Linked DNA regions of Catalinimonas alkaloidigena. The protein of the gene in region 1 interacts with the protein of each later gene in a pairwise test. Links are inferred from orthologs where the notes say so. Each region holds a gene or a part of one and is shown in the gene's direction. Other genes may lie near its edges. The genes, in order: lpdA and odhB.

Region 1 (8,006 bases):
CTCAAAAAGTTGGTGGAGGACATGTCCGATGAAGAAATTAATGATCTTAATCGCGGTGGACATGATCCGGTAAAAGTATATAATGCTTATAAAAGAGCCGTTGAACATCAGGATGGCCCGACCGTAATACTGGCACAGACCATAAAAGGCTACGGATTGGGAGAGGCTGGAGAAGCCAGTAATGTAACCCATAAAAGGAAAAAACTGGATGAAGATGAGTTGAAAGCCTATCGCGATCGTTTTAACTTACCTATTTCCGATAAAGAAATTGCTGATGCCCCATTTTACCGTCCCAAAAAAGATAGCAAAGAAATTAAGTATTTGCTGGAAAGACGTAAAAAATTAGGCGGTTTAATTCCGCACAGAAATCCCAAAACAGTAGGTATCAAAGCTCCCGATGACAAAGCCTTTAAAGAATATCGTGAAGGCGCCGGAGATCGGCAGGTAGCCACGACTATGGTGATGGTACAGATGATGTCAAAGTTGATGAAGGACAAAAATATTGGTAAGCTTATCGTGCCGGTGGTACCCGATGAATCTCGGACATTCGGTATGGATGCCCTTTTCCGTCAGTTTGGAATTTATTCTCACCTCGGGCAACAATATGAACCGGTTGACAAAGACAGCCTGATGTATTACAAAGAATCCAAAACCGGAGCTATTCTGGAGGAAGGTATCACCGAAGCGGGCTCTATTTCAACCTTCATTGCGGCCGGAACGGCATACTCCAATCACCAGATCAACACCATTCCTTTTTACTTCTTCTATTCGATGTTCGGCTTTCAACGGACAGGAGATTTTATATGGGCAGCCGCCGATGCCCGAGCGCGCGGTTTCCTTATTGGCGGCACATCAGGAAGAACAACACTGCCTGGTGAAGGACTACAGCATCAGGATGGGCAAAGTCATTTATTGGCCTACCCTTATCCTAACCTGAAAGCTTATGATCCTACTTTCGCTTATGAGTTGGCAGTGATCGTGAAAGAAGGTATCAGACGTATGTACCAGGAGCAGGAAGATATTTTCTACTACATTACCATTATGAATGACAATTATCAGATGCCCTCCATGCCCCAAGGTGTAGAAGAAGGCATATTAAAAGGCATGTATCGTTATCGTACTTCTACTAAGAAAAGTAAGAAAAAAGTGCATTTGCTGGGCAGCGGTGCTATTCTTCAGGAGTCTATCAAAGCTGCTGATCTATTAGAAAAAGATTATGGAGTATCTGCCGATGTATGGAGTGTGACAAGTTATAAAGAGCTATACCACAATGCATTGGATATAGAAAGACATAACCGCCTTCATCCGGATGATGAGTTAGTCAATTATATTCAGGAATTGACCAGTGATGAAGATGGAGTATATGTTGCTGCCTCAGATTACATGAAAGCACTGCCGGCATCTGTAGCTGGCTGGTTTCCGGAACCATTTATCTCCTTAGGAACGGATGGTTTTGGTCGGAGTGATAATCGTCCTGAACTACGTGACTTTTTTGAGGTTGACCACCGACATATCACGCTTGCAGCACTGTATGGATTGCTTCAGGATGGTAAAATTAAAAAGAACACTTATCAAAAGGCGATGAAAACCCTCAAGATAGAAGCTGATAAAATTAAGCCTGACTCTTATTAATCATTTTATTGTAATCGTTAGCAAGCACAGTTTACCCTTGCATAAATCATTAAACCTAACTTTTTAATCTATAACTCATGGCGAAAGAAATAAAAATGCCCCAAATCTCTGAGGACGCCGAATCAGGCACCATCGTAGAGGTTATGGTGAGCGAAGGTGATACGATTGAAGAAGAACAGTCCATTATCGCTGTTGAAAGTGATAAAGCCTCAGTGGAAGTACCCGCGGAAGCCGGAGGAAAAGTGAAAGAAATCAAAGTCTCCGAAGGAGATGAAATCAATGTTGGAGATGTCATTCTGATTCTAGAAGCCGGAGAGAATGGGGAGGATGACCAAGCCGAAGATGAGGAGCAGGAAGAAAAAGAGGATGAACAACCTGAAGGCAAAAAGAAAGAAAAAGCTGAGGAAGAGGAAGAAGATGATGGAGATACTGAGGCCAAGGAGAAAGATCCAAAAGAAGAAGTGGATAAGGATGAGGTAGAAGATGAAGAAAATGAGGACGCAGACCGAAAGGAAAAGGACAAAGAAGCTGAAGGAAAAAATAAAAAAGAGGCAAATAAAAAAGGGGAAGTTCCTGCTGCGCCTTCGGTGCGACGAATGGCCAGGGAGATGAATGTAGATATTTATGCCGTCAAAGGGACAGGGCCAGGTGAGCGCATCACCGCCGATGACGTCAAAGCTGCTGCTGACGGAAAATCCGGAGATCAGAAAAAGTCAGCTTCCGAACAATCTCAGGAATCTTCTCTTCCTGACTTCTCGCAATGGGGTGAAATTGAAAGGAAGAAAATGAGTGGCATTCGCAAAGCTACCGCTAAGAGTATGGGGAACGCCTGGAGAACTGTACCTCACGTCACGCAGTTTGACAAAGCGAATATTTCCACGCTACAGGACTTTATGGAGCAGTACGAAGCTAAGGCGGCCAAAGCGGGAGCTAAACTCACGGTTACTGCTGTGTTGGTTAAACTTTCAGCTTCAGCCTTACGGGCATTTCCTAAATTTAATGCCAGTGTGGATATAGAAAATCAGGAGATTATCTACAAGAAATACATCAATATAGGAGTAGCGGTAGATACAGAAAATGGCTTACTCGTACCTGTCATCCGGGATGCTGATCGCAAATCGGTAACCAGTATTGCTCTGGAACTGGGTGAAATAGCTGAAAAAGCGCGGGAAGGAAAGCTTTCTATGGATGAAATGAAAGGCGGTAATTTTACTGTTTCTAACCTTGGTGGTATTGGGGGCACCAACTTCACGCCTATCGTATATCATCCCCAGGTTGCAATCCTCGGAGTCTCCCGGAACCAGATTGAGCCGGTTTATGAAGATGGTGAGTTTAAACCTAAGACAATGCTTCCTCTTTCGCTTTCATACGATCACCGTGCTATTGATGGCGCCGAAGCAGCACGTTTCCTTCGCTGGATGTGTCAGGTGATGGAAGATCCTTTTGTCATGTTAATGGAGGGGGGGATATAATGGCAGAGCAAAAATATGATGTAATCGTGATTGGAGGTGGTCCGGGAGGATATGCCGCAGCATTTATGGCCGCTGACCTGGGTATGCAAGCCGCATTGGTTGATCCGGAAGAGAACCCCGGAGGAGTCTGCCTGTACAGAGGTTGTATTCCTTCCAAAGCCCTGCTGCACGTAGTCAAACTAAAGCAGGAGGCATTGGAGGCTTCAGAATTCGGATTGAGTTTTGATGAGCCTGACATCAACGTGAAAAAAGTCAGAGAATGGAAAAATAGTGTAGTGCAAAAACTGGTAGGAGGCTTAGGTCAGCTCAGTAAGAAACGGAAAGTGGAACATATCCGAGGTGTCGCAAAATTTACAGACGCTAATACACTTGAAGTAGAACACGATGGCAAAAGTCAGGAAGTAAGCTTTGAGCATGCCATTATTGCTACCGGCTCAGAACCTGCTTCAATTCCCGGACTTGAATTCTCCAAAAATATCATGAGTTCAGCCAGCGCGCTTGATTTACCTGACGTACCCGATTCGCTATTGGTGGTTGGTGCAGGTTACATAGGTTTAGAAATTGGTTCTGTATACGCGGGTATGGGGAGCAAAGTATCTGTAGTAGAGATGACTGATATGCTGATGCCGGGCGCAGATCGTGATCTGGTAGATGTATTTGCCAAGCGTAATAAAGAGCTCTTTGAAGAAATTATGCTGGAAACCAAGGTTGCGGAAATTTCCGGCAAGCGAAAACTTAAGGTAAAACTGGAAGGTAAACACGAAGGCGAATATAAATTTGACAAAGTTTTGATCGCCATTGGTCGTAAGCCAAGAACCAAAAACTTAGGTTTAGAAAACACACAAGTGGAAACTGACGACAAAGGTTTCATCAAAGTGAACGAGCAAAGACAAACCGCTGAGTCTAATATATACGCCATCGGTGATGTAAGCGGCGAACCTATGCTGGCGCACAAAGCAAGTCATGAAGGCAAAATAGCTGCTGAAGCTATTGCGGGAGGAAAGGTAGCATACGAACCCAAAGCTATTCCTGCGGTTGTGTACACTGACCCGGAAATAGCCTGGTGTGGAATTACTGAAAATGAAGCTAAAGCACAGGATATTCCCATCAAAGTGGTGAAATTTCCCTGGGCAGCCTCAGGAAGAGCTGCAACTTTGGGAAGAAGTGATGGATTGACCAAGCTTATCTTTGACCCTGATACTGAACGCATACTGGGGGTAGGGATTGCCGGAAAAAATGCTGGGGATCTGATTCCGGAAGCGGTATTGGCGGTGGAAATGGCAGCGGTCGCCAAAGACTTTTCGCTAAGCATTCACCCCCATCCTACCCTTTCTGAAACCATTATGGAAGCTGCAGATGTGCTCTATGGCCAGGCTACGCATATTTACCGTCCGAAAAGGAAAAAGAAGTAGTTTTAATAGCAAAGGCTGACACTTACTGTCAGCCTTTGCTAAAACCGTTTATCAGGAAAATCTTATTAAAATAGCAATACCTATCTTTTATGCCTTTACCAGTTTTCCACTGTACAGTTGATCCCTCTGAGAAGCAATGTATTCGTCTTCCATGTACTCATCAAAAGTCATGAGCTTATCCAGTATTCCATTCGGCGTAATCTCTATGATACGATTAGCGATGGTCTGAGTAAATTCGTGGTCATGAGAAGTAAAAAGAACAGTGCCCGGAAAATCTTTTAAAGCATTGTTGAAAGCAGTAATTGATTCAAGATCCAGGTGGTTGGTAGGCTCATCCAGCATCAGCACATTTCCTCCTGTCAGCATCATGCGTGAGATCATGCAGCGTACTTTCTCACCCCCTGATAGTACATTGGCTTTTTTCAGGGTCTCTTCACCCGTAAAGAGCATTTTACCCAGAAAGCTACGGATATAAACTTCATCTTTCTCCTCTTCCGAATACTGTCTTAGCCAGTCGATCAGGTTTAGATCAGTGTCAAAAAACTCAGCGTTCTCATTGGGCAAGTAAGCCGGGGTAATGGTCTGCCCAAACTTAAACTCCCCTCCATCAGCCTTTTCATTACCCGCCAGAATCTCAAAGAAGGCAGTAATTGCCAGGCTTTCTCTGCTTAAGATCGCTATTTTGTCCCCCTTATTTACCCGTATGTTTACATCGCCGAAGAGTGTTTTGCCATCCAGCTTTTTACCGAGATTTTCAATCAATAGGATCTGATCGCCGGCTTCACGGTTCTGATTAAAGATTATCGCCGGATACTTACGGGAGGAAGGCTTTATCTCTTCCACATTTATCTTGTCTAACAACTTCCGGCGGCTGGTTGCCTGCTTGGATTTGGAGGCATTGGCACTAAAGCGCGCGATAAACTCCTGCAACTCTTTCTTCTTCTCTTCTGCTTTCTTGTTTGCGGAACTACGCTGGCTCAAAGCCAACTGACTGGATTGGTACCAGAACGAATAGTTTCCGGTATACAATTGTATCTGACTGAAGTCAATATCTGCAATGTGTGTACAAACAGTATCGAGAAAGTGACGGTCGTGAGAGACTACAATGACGGTATTTTTAAAGTCCAACAGAAAGTCCTCCAGCCAGGAAACGGTTTGAATATCCAGGTCGTTAGTAGGCTCATCCAGGATCAGAATATCTGGATTACCAAAAAGGGCCTGGGCAAGCAGTACACGCACCTTATGTGTACCGTTCAGCTCTTTCATCAGTTTATAATGATTTGCTTCGGTAATTCCTAAGCCAGATAACAAAGCAGCCGCATCAGATTCCGCGTTCCAGCCATCCATTTCAGCAAACTTTTCTTCCAGTTCTCCGGCACGTATGCCATCTGCATCCGAGAAATCAGGCTTGGCATACAACTCATTTTTTTCCTTCATGATGTTCCACAGCACACTGTGTCCCATCATTACTGTATTCAATACCTGCTCCTCATCAAATTCGTAGTGGTTCTGTTTGAGCACAGCCATGCGTTTGCCGGTATCTATGCTCACACTTCCACGGGTAGGCGTAACTTCTCCGGAAAGGATTTTCAGGAAGGTTGACTTACCAGCACCATTAGCGCCTATGATTCCATAGCAATTGCCCTGGGTAAACTTGATATTAACTTCGTCAAACAATACTCTTTTCCCGTATTGTAGGGATATATTATTGGCTGTGATCATTGATTTTTATTTTGAAATGCGAAGGTACAACAATGAATCAGGAAGAAACAATTCCCTGTCTAGATATTTAAGTTTCTTTCTTTTTTTCTATATCCCTTTCAAACGCAATTTTTATACTTATTCAGTAGCACTTTAATTTTTCAATTATACACCTGCACCTGTGAAGAAGTATAACTATCACTTTTTTTTCACTAAACTTTTCAGTCTTCCATTTGAAACATATTACTCCTTTAACCTTTAGCTGCATTGCCCTATATTTATAGGTATGAATAAACTATCCAAGCTCAGCCCCCTCCCTTACTTATCTTTTCTTTTACTTGCATGTAGTCAGGAGGCAAAAAATATCTCTGATCAGCTGCAAATTTCAGCTGCTCCTATTCAGCTCAAGTACTCTGATACTTATCAGCCCCCACAGTTTGAGTCAGATAAACGCATAGAAAATATTCATAAGTTAGCACCAGAAATCACCAGTATCTTCAACACGCATGCTGAGGAACAGCATTTTCCCGGCTATGTATATGGAATCGTGGTAGATGATTCACTTGTCCTTTCAGGAAGTTATGGTGTAATTAATCTGGATAATCAGGTAAAGGTCAATGAGCAGTCGTACTTCAAGATTGCATCCATGACCAAAAGCTTTACTGCTATGGGCATTATGAAGCTGAAGGAAGAAGGTAAACTTGATCTGAATGCCCCTGCACAGCAGTATTTACCTGAACTTTCCACTATTGAATATCCCACCCGGGATGCTGCTCCTATTACGATATTCAATCTGCTGACTATGACCTCCGGCTTTCCTGAAGACAATCCTTGGGGGGATCGGCAATTAGAAGATACCAATGAGGAGTTTCTGAGCTTTCTAAGCAATGGCATCAGCATGTCTAACGTACCCAACGAAGCTTTTGAATACAGCAATCTGGGCTACGCCATGCTGGGCAACATCATCAGCAGGGTATCAGGGAAGCCTTATCAGGAATATATCCGGGAAAATATTTTTCTACCCCTAGGCATGGAAGATACCTACTGGGAATATGAGGGGCTACCTGATGATCAGCTAGCGATAGGCTATCGCTGGGAAGATGAGCAGTGGAAGCCTGAACCCATGCTTCATGATGGTGCTTTTGGCGCAATGGGTGGTTTGATTACTTCACTGAGTGATTTTTCTAAATACGTCTCTTTCCATCTCTCTGCCTGGCCACCCTCCAATCCGCTGGATAATGGTCCGGTGAAAAGAAGTTCTCTCCGGCAAATGCAGCAAATGTACCACCCTCACCTCTTTACCGATGCCCGGGACGGGCAGGGCAATGACTGTCCCGTAATGATAGGCTATGGGTTTGGGCTAGGCATCCGCAAAGATTGTCATGGAGATATCCGAGTAAGTCATAGCGGAGGACTGCCAGGTTACGGTAGTGAATACCGCTTTTATCCTGAATATGGGGTGGGCATCATCTCATTTGCCAATCGTACTTATTCACCTGCGGGTAGTGCCAATGCCCGGGTAATGAATTTGCTGATTCAAAAAGCAGAACTTCCCCACCTGCTTTTACCCGCTTCTGAGATATTGAGTACCCGCAAAGATCAGGTAGCTGAACTAATCCAAAGCTGGGATGAAGGACTGGGTGAACAAATACTGGCCGAAAACTTTTATTTAGATCAGTCCAGGAGCCACCGTATGGCTGCTGCAGAGGAGAATTTTCAGCAGATAGGAAATGTTCAAAACATAGGTGAGCTCAAAGCTATCAATCAGCTTAGAGGAACGTTTGTACTA
Region 2 (7,953 bases), 3.8 Mb from region 1 along the record:
CAGGATGAAAAAAAACGGGTGCTCAGAAAACTCAATGAAGCAGTTGTATTTGAAAACTTTTTACATACAAAATATCTTGGCCAGAAGCGTTTTTCGCTGGAAGGCGGGGAAACTACGATTCCGGCCCTGGATGGTATCATCAACCATGCTGTAGAGAGTGGGACTGAAGAGGTTATGATCGGTATGGCCCACCGTGGCCGCCTCAATGTACTGGCCAACATCATGGGTAAAACCTATGAGCAGATCTTTAATGAATTTGAAGGTACCGCCGAACCTGAGCTGGCACATGGTGACGGTGACGTGAAATACCATCTTGGTTATTCCAGTGAGATTACCACCGCCAGTGGGAAAAAGGTAAACGTTAAATTGGCACCGAACCCTTCCCACCTTGAGGCTGTAGACCCAGTGGTAGAAGGTTTTATTCGTGCCAAAGCTGACCACCAGTATGGCGACGATTATGATAAAGTTCTTCCTATTTTGCTTCATGGAGATGCTGCACTAGCGGGTCAGGGCATTGTATATGAGGTGGCGCAAATGTCCCAATTGGAAGGCTACCATACTGGAGGAACCATCCACTTTATCATTAATAATCAGGTAGGTTTTACTACCGACTTTGACGATGCCCGTTCTAGTATTTATTCTTCTGACGTAGCTAAGGTTATTGACTCACCTGTGCTTCATGTAAATGGTGATGACCCTGAGGCTGTGCTCTACTGTGTTAAGCTTGCTGTGGAATTTCGCCAGAAATTCCATAAGGATATTTTTATAGATATGGTGTGCTACCGTCGTCATGGCCATAATGAAAGCGATGAACCCAAGTTTACTCAGCCTTCTTTATACAATATCATCTCCAAGCACCCTAACCCTAGAGAAGTCTATAATAAGAGACTTATCGAGCGGGGGGATGTAGATGCTGAACTGGCGCAGACTATGGATAAGGAGTTTAGAGGCCTTCTTCAGGATCGTCTGAACATGGTAAAACAACATCCTCTGCCTTATGAATACCAACCACTTGAACTGGAGTGGAGGGATATGCGTAAATCTAAGGCGGAAGACTTTGATTTATCACCTGAAACGGGTATCTCAGAAGAGGCAATCAAAAAAATAGCCAATGCGCTTACTACGCTGCCTAAGGGATTTAAGCCAATCAAGCAGATTGAAAAGCAGTTCAAGCTTCGCAAGGAAATGTTTTTTAAACAAAAACAATACAACTGGGCTGCCGCTGAGCTTATGGCCTATGGCTCTATCCTTCTGGAAAATAAGATCGTGCGCATAGCGGGCCAGGATACTGAAAGAGGTACCTTCTCTCACCGCCATGCTGTAATTCATGATGCAGAAAGTAATGAGCCTTATACCAATCTTAATCATATTGACGATAATCAGGAGCAGTTTAGAATATACAATTCATTGCTATCTGAATATGGTGCACTTGGCTTTGAGTTTGGCTATGCCATGGCCAACCCCAGCGCATTGGTCATCTGGGAAGCACAGTTTGGTGATTTTGCCAACGGCGCACAGGTAATGATTGATCAGTTTATCACTACTTCAGAAACCAAATGGCGCAGGATGAGTGGGGTAGTGATGTTGCTTCCTCATGGTTATGAGGGGCAGGGACCTGAACACTCCAATGCACGCCCTGAAAGGTTTCTGCAATTGAGCGCTGACTACAATATTATTGTAGCCAACATTACTGAACCTTCTAACTTTTTCCATGCGCTGCGCAGACAACTGGCATGGCCTTTCAGAAAACCTTTGGTGGTAATGTCTCCAAAGTCTTTGCTACGTCACCCTAAGGTAACCTCTCCCGTGGAAGAGTTTACCCAGGGCAGATTCAGAGAAATTATTCCTGATACGATAGCTTCACCTCAAAAATCTGTGAAGAAGGTTCTGCTATGTTCTGGTAAAATCTATTATGACCTGGAAGAGAAAAGGGAAAAAGAAAAACGTAAAGATGTAGCCATCATCAGAATTGAGCAGCTGCACCCCTTCCCGGATAAGCAAGTAACTAAAGAGCTTATGAAGTACAAATCTGCTAAGGTTTATTGGGTACAGGAAGAGCCGGAAAATATGGGTTACTGGGCATACATGCTAAGAACATACCGTCAAGTCAATATGGAAATTATCTCACGTAAGCCGGCAGCTTCTCCCGCCACTGGCTATGGTAAGATGCATGCCAAGGAGCAGGAAGAAATCTTAAACAAAGCGTTTGCGTAAAGAAAAAAAGGTTATCCAACCATAAAATTCATAACCAACTTTATATGAGCTTAGAAATTAAAGTTCCCACCGTCGGCGAATCTATTACTGAGGTTACCATTGCCGAATGGACAAAAAAGGATGGTGACTACGTTGAGATGGACGAAGTCATTGCTGAACTTGAGTCTGACAAAGCTACTTTTGAACTAAACGCCGAGCAGGCTGGCGTACTTCACATCAAAACTGAAGCAGGAGAAACCGTTGAGATAGGGGCTGTTATTTGCGAAATTGATACATCGGCCAGCGAAAACGGCGAGAAAGAAGAGAAGAAATCCGCTGAGCAAGAGGAGGCTTCCGCATCTGACAGCAAAAAAGAAAAAACTGAAAAGCCCGCTGATACTAAAGAGGATAGTCCGCAGGAAGCCCAGAGCCTGGAGATGAAAATCCCTACAGTCGGTGAGTCTATTACCGAAGTTACTATTTCCGAATGGCTCAAAGAGGATGGTGAGCAGGTAGAGATGGATGAAGTCATTGCTGAGATTGAATCTGACAAGGCTACTTTTGAACTTACTGCCGAAGCAGCTGGTACACTAAGGATCAAAGCACAGGCTGGTGAGACTTTGGAGATTGGAGCCCTTGCCTGTGTCATTGAAACCAATGGACAAGGCTCATCTGCGCCTTCTCAAAGTTCTGATACTGCTGACAAAGAAAAGGCTTCTACTACTTCATCTGGTGCTGAGGGAAAAGATAATGGCCGTGAAACCTATGCTACCGGACATGCTTCTCCTGCGGCTTCCAAAATACTGGCTGAAAAAGGAATTGATCCTAAGCAAGTGAAGGGAAGTGGTGTAGATGGTCGTATTACCAAGGAGGATGCTGAAAAAGCAGAAAAGACTTCTCCGGCTCAAAGTAAGCCAACTCAACCTTCCGAAAAAGCTGGCAAAAAAGAAACGGAAGCTCCCAAAACCACCGGTGAGGATGAAGGTCGTCAACAGCGCCGTGAGAAGATGAGCAGTCTTCGCAAAACGATCAGCCGTCGTCTGGTAGCCGCCAAGAACGAAACCGCAATGCTTACTACCTTTAATGAGGTAGATATGAAGCCGGTGATGGACCTGCGTAAGAAGTACAAAGAAGCTTTTAAAGAGAAGTATGAAGTCAATCTTGGCTTTATGTCATTCTTTACCAAAGCTGCCTGCCTGGCTTTGAAAGAGTGGCCAGCAGTCAATGCTTTCATTGATGGAGAAGAGCTTGTGTATAATGACTACTGTGATGTTTCTATTGCGGTATCAAGCCCCAAAGGACTGGTAGTTCCGGTAATTCGTAATGCGGAAGCAATGAGCTTTGACCAGATAGAGAAAGAGGTAGTGAGACTGGCAAAAAAGGCGCGTGACGGAAAACTGAGTATTGACGAAATGACGGGAGGGACATTTACAGTTACCAATGGTGGTATCTTCGGTTCTATGCTTTCTACCCCTATTATCAATCAGCCTCAGTCAGCTATATTAGGGATGCACAATATCGTAGAGCGCCCGGTAGCTATCAATGGGCAAGTGGAAATCCGCCCGATTATGTATGTGGCCTTATCTTATGACCATAGAGTGATCGACGGTCGGGAGTCTGTAAGCTTCTTGTACAGAATCAAAGAGTTGATAGAAGACCCTTCTCGTCTGCTATTAGGCATATAAGGAACTAAAGTAGTACAAATACATCTTTGAGCCGGTGGTGAAAACCACTGGCTTTTTTATTTGTTAGCCAATTGAGAATCAATAATCAGAAGTTATGGTAAAGAAATTTAGCAACTATCCTTTATATGCCAAAAGTATCATCTTTATCTATACCGCCGGGTATCTGGTGATGATGTTTTATCATATTGACGAGGTTTTACAATTAGGTTTTTCTTCACGAGAAATTCCTTCTACAATTAACATATGGTATGATGCCTTAGGTTTTTTTATAGTCCCTTTAGCAGTGATCTTACTTTATGTCCGTCCTGCTATAGGCTTGACTTTTTCACTGGGCGTGATGATGCTTACCTTTATTTTTGACGCGCTCATCCGCTATATCATGTTGGAAGGCCATTATGCTAATTGGTTCTACTACTTTGAAATGGTATTTGCCCTATTCGTACTAACTAGCTATCCGGTTATGCGATTTTTGGTGAAGCCCAAGAAGTCAGATAAACATTTTGCGTAAATAGCTTAAATATTTTTTGGTAAGAAGGGGCTTGTTTTGAGAAAACTATTGTGCTTTTAGCTCAATACCCTAATTTCCCCATCTCTACCTTGTAAATCTTTGTAATCACTGTAACTTTACGCAGTTTAACTGAATCATCTAAACCAATCATTTTTATAACCAATATTCACTTATGGATTTTGATGTAACCGTCATTGGCTCAGGCCCTGGAGGATATGTGGCAGCGATCCGCTGTGCCCAGTTAGGAATGAAAACAGCCATTGTTGAAAAATATGACGCATTAGGAGGCACTTGCCTCAATGTAGGTTGTATTCCCTCAAAAGCACTCTTAGATTCGTCAGAGCACTTTCACAACGCTCAGTCTAACTTCAAGGAACATGGCATTAAGCTGACTAACCTTAAGGTAGACCTGCCTCAGATGATCAAGCGTAAAAGTAGTGTTGTGGAGCAGACTGTAGGTGGCGTATCTTTTCTGATGAAAAAGAACAAAATTACAGTCCATACCGGTGTCGGTTCTTTCAAAGATAAAAATACTATTGTAGTAAAAGGGAAAGACAAAAAGGAAACTGAGTTTACGACCAAAAATGTGATCATCGCTACCGGCTCCAAGCCCTCAACTTTACCTTTCATCAAAATTGATAAGAAAAAAGTTATCACCAGTACCGAAGCTTTAGAGTTAAAGCAGGTGCCCAAGCACATGATCATCATAGGAGGAGGCTACATAGGTCTTGAGCTAGGCTCTGTGTATGCGCGTATTGGTGCCAAGGTAACAGTAGTAGAATACGAAAAACGCATTGCTCCTTTAATTGATATTACCATGTCCAAGGAGTTAATGAAAAGCCTCAAAAAATTGGACTTTGATTTTAAGCTAAGTCACAAAGTTACTTCCGTAGAAAGTAAGGGTAAAGAGGTAATTGTAAAAGCGGAAGACAGTAAGGGTGAAGAGGTAGAGGTAAAAGGTGATATCTGCCTTGTATGTGTAGGTCGTCGTCCTTACACTGAGGGTCTGGGACTAGAAAATGTAGGCCTAGAGGTCAATAAGCAGGGTAAGATAGCGGTAGATGATAACCTTAAAACTAAAGCAGATAATATCTACGCCATTGGTGATGTCATTGATAAAGGGCCTATGCTGGCTCACAAGGCAGAGGAAGAAGGCGTATACGTAGCAGAATCTTTGGCGGGCCAGAAGCCTCATATTAATTACAAACTGATTCCCAGTGTAATTTACACCTGGCCAGAAGTTGCCAGCGTAGGCTATACTGAAGAAGAACTCAAAGCTGATGGCAAAAAGTATAAGTCAGGCAGCTTCCCTTTTAAAGCGCTCGGCCGTGCCCGCGCGAGCATGGACATAGAGGGTACTGTGAAAGTGTTAGCTGATGAAGCTACTGACGAAGTTTTAGGAGTGCATATCATTGGCCCAAGAGCAGCCGATATGATAGCCGAAGCAGTAGTGGCTATGGAGTACCGTGCTTCTGCTGAAGATATTGCCCGTATGTCACATGCTCACCCTACCTTTACAGAAGCGGTGAAGGAAGCATGTCTGGCAGCTACCGAAAATCGAGCCTTACATATGTAAAATTCATATTTCTAATAACATATCTCTCCAAACGCTCTTTAAATAAAAGAGCGTTTCTTTTTTTCAAGAACCAATTTTTTTAAGCTATGAAACCTTTGCTACCACCTGCAATATTCTTTTTTCTGATCACTTTAATATCGAGTGCATGTAATCAAACGGGTGAACAAGCTGATGAAGAGAGTGAAAAAAATCTGATAGAAGATATACTTAGAAGTAGAGAGTCAGCCATCTTGGATAGCGTACTCAGTAATTACGAACACTACCAATTACAAATTCTTTATACACAGATTGATCGTGATGAGAATAACAATCCCACTTTTACCGAATATGCTTATGGTGTCAACCCAAATACTTACTTCTATCCTGCTAGTGCCGTAAAATTCCCCATTGCTGTATTGGCCTTACAAAAACTTAATGAACTGGGAGTTGAAGGTCTAGATAAGTACAGCACTATGCTAACCGACAGTGCTTCAGAAGGACAGACAGCCGTACGTTATGACTCTACCTCAGAAAGTGGCATGCCTTCTATAGCCCACTATATCAAAAAAATATTTGTAGTCAGTGATAATGACGCCTACAATCGCCTGTATGAATTCCTGGGCCAGGATTATATCAATAATGAGCTTCATGAAAAAGGACTGGAAGATTTGCGCATTGTTCACCGGCTTTCAGTTTTCAATACTGCTGACGAGAACAGGACCACCAACCCCCTTACCTTTTATGATAACGCCAAAATCCTCTATCAGCAGGATATGGTCAGTAGCCGTAAAAGCTGGGTAGGAGATGAGCCTATACCTTTGGGAGAAGGTTATATGGAAAATGATTCGCTGATCAAGCGTTCTAAGGACTTTGGACAAAACAATTACATTTCCGTAGCCAATCTCCAAGACGTGTTAAAGACAGTTATCTTCCCAGATGCAGTACCGGAAGAAGAGCGCTTTGACCTGACTGAAGAAGATTATCAGTTTTTGTACCAGTATATGTCGCAGCTCCCGCGGGAAACTACCTACCCGGATTATATAGCAGATACTACTGAGAACTACTACGACAGCTACTCTAAGTTTTTTATATTTGGAGATACGCAAGAGACCATTCCTTCTAATATCCGGATCTTTAATAAGATTGGGATGGCTTATGGTTTCCTAACAGACAATGCTTACATCGTTGATTTTGAGCGTAACATTGAGTTCATGCTGACGGCTGTTATTTATGTCAATGAGAACCAGATATTCAATGACAACGTTTATGAGTATGATGAAGTCGGACTACCCTTTTTGTCCCAACTAGGTAAAGCTATTTTTGAATATGAGCTTGTCCGAGAAAAAGAACATCAACCTAACCTGAGTAAATTTAAAATAACTTATGATAAAGAAGATAATAGCTAGTGCTCTGTACGCATTAGCCTTACTTAATGCCTGCGCGCCCCAAGAGGAACAAAGGGACCAACAGCTTGCTGCGCTAAACGCTACCATAGAAGATATAAAATCAAACTACGCTCCTGATAAAAGAGTGGCATTGTTTGATATTCAGGCTAAGCTAAATGGTGACACTCTTACCTTAAAAGGAGAAACTGACCAGCCTGCTGCCAAACAAGCCCTTCTTAGCCAGCTAGCAGAGCAGGATATACATTTAATTGATAGCATCAATACTTTGCCGGAGGCCTCATTGGGTGAGGATACCCTGGGGGTAGTGTATGTTTCTGTGGCCAACATTCGTTCTCAGCCACGCCACTCCGGTGAGTTAGCCACACAAGCCACTATGGGCATGCCTTTAAAAATCCTGAAGAAAGAAGGAGAATGGCATCTGGTACAAACGCCTGATAAATATATCAGTTGGGTGCAGGGAAGCTTTGTGCCTATGAACCAGACCGAGTATGCAGACTGGCAGGCAAAAGAAAAAGTCATATTTACTGAAATGTATGGCTTTGCCTATGAGCACCCTATTCGGAATGCATCTACAATATCTGACCTTGTGGCCGGTAATGTAATGGA

Evidence for each region.
Region 2: the proteins of lpdA (region 1) and odhB interact in binary tests that used the Escherichia coli proteins (3 or more experiments, as listed by UniProt). The link is inferred for Catalinimonas alkaloidigena from one-to-one orthologs.

The regions. Positions count from the first base shown.
Region 1 is NZ_JAQFIL010000001.1:3,197,229-3,205,234, forward strand. Bases 2,311-5,309 are described here. They hold lpdA (dihydrolipoyl dehydrogenase), read left to right. Parts: upstream 2,311-3,103; coding sequence 3,104-4,516; downstream 4,517-5,309. Other genes in these bases: OKW21_RS13080 (2-oxo acid dehydrogenase subunit E2), read left to right, coding at 2,311-3,104; OKW21_RS13090 (ABC-F family ATP-binding cassette domain-containing protein), read right to left, coding at 4,604-5,309. In the rest of the region: aceE (pyruvate dehydrogenase (acetyl-transferring), homodimeric type), read left to right, coding at 1-1,632; more of OKW21_RS13080, read left to right, coding at 1,710-2,310; more of OKW21_RS13090, read right to left, coding at 5,310-6,238; OKW21_RS13095 (serine hydrolase domain-containing protein), read left to right, coding at 6,504-8,006. UniProt on the Escherichia coli protein: Lipoamide dehydrogenase is a component of the glycine cleavage system as well as of the alpha-ketoacid dehydrogenase complexes.
Region 2 is NZ_JAQFIL010000001.1:7,010,569-7,018,521, reverse strand. The notes cover bases 1,623-4,568. They hold odhB (2-oxoglutarate dehydrogenase complex dihydrolipoyllysine-residue succinyltransferase), read left to right. Parts: upstream 1,623-2,258; coding sequence 2,259-3,878; downstream 3,879-4,568. Other genes in these bases: lpdA (dihydrolipoyl dehydrogenase), read left to right, coding at 4,559-4,568; OKW21_RS28485 (hypothetical protein), read left to right, coding at 3,973-4,386; OKW21_RS28495 (2-oxoglutarate dehydrogenase E1 component), read left to right, coding at 1,623-2,214. Also shown: more of OKW21_RS28495, read left to right, coding at 1-1,622; more of lpdA, read left to right, coding at 4,569-5,962; OKW21_RS28475 (serine hydrolase), read left to right, coding at 6,049-7,347; OKW21_RS28470 (C40 family peptidase), read left to right, coding at 7,325-7,953. UniProt on the Escherichia coli protein: E2 component of the 2-oxoglutarate dehydrogenase (OGDH) complex which catalyzes the second step in the conversion of 2-oxoglutarate to succinyl-CoA and CO(2).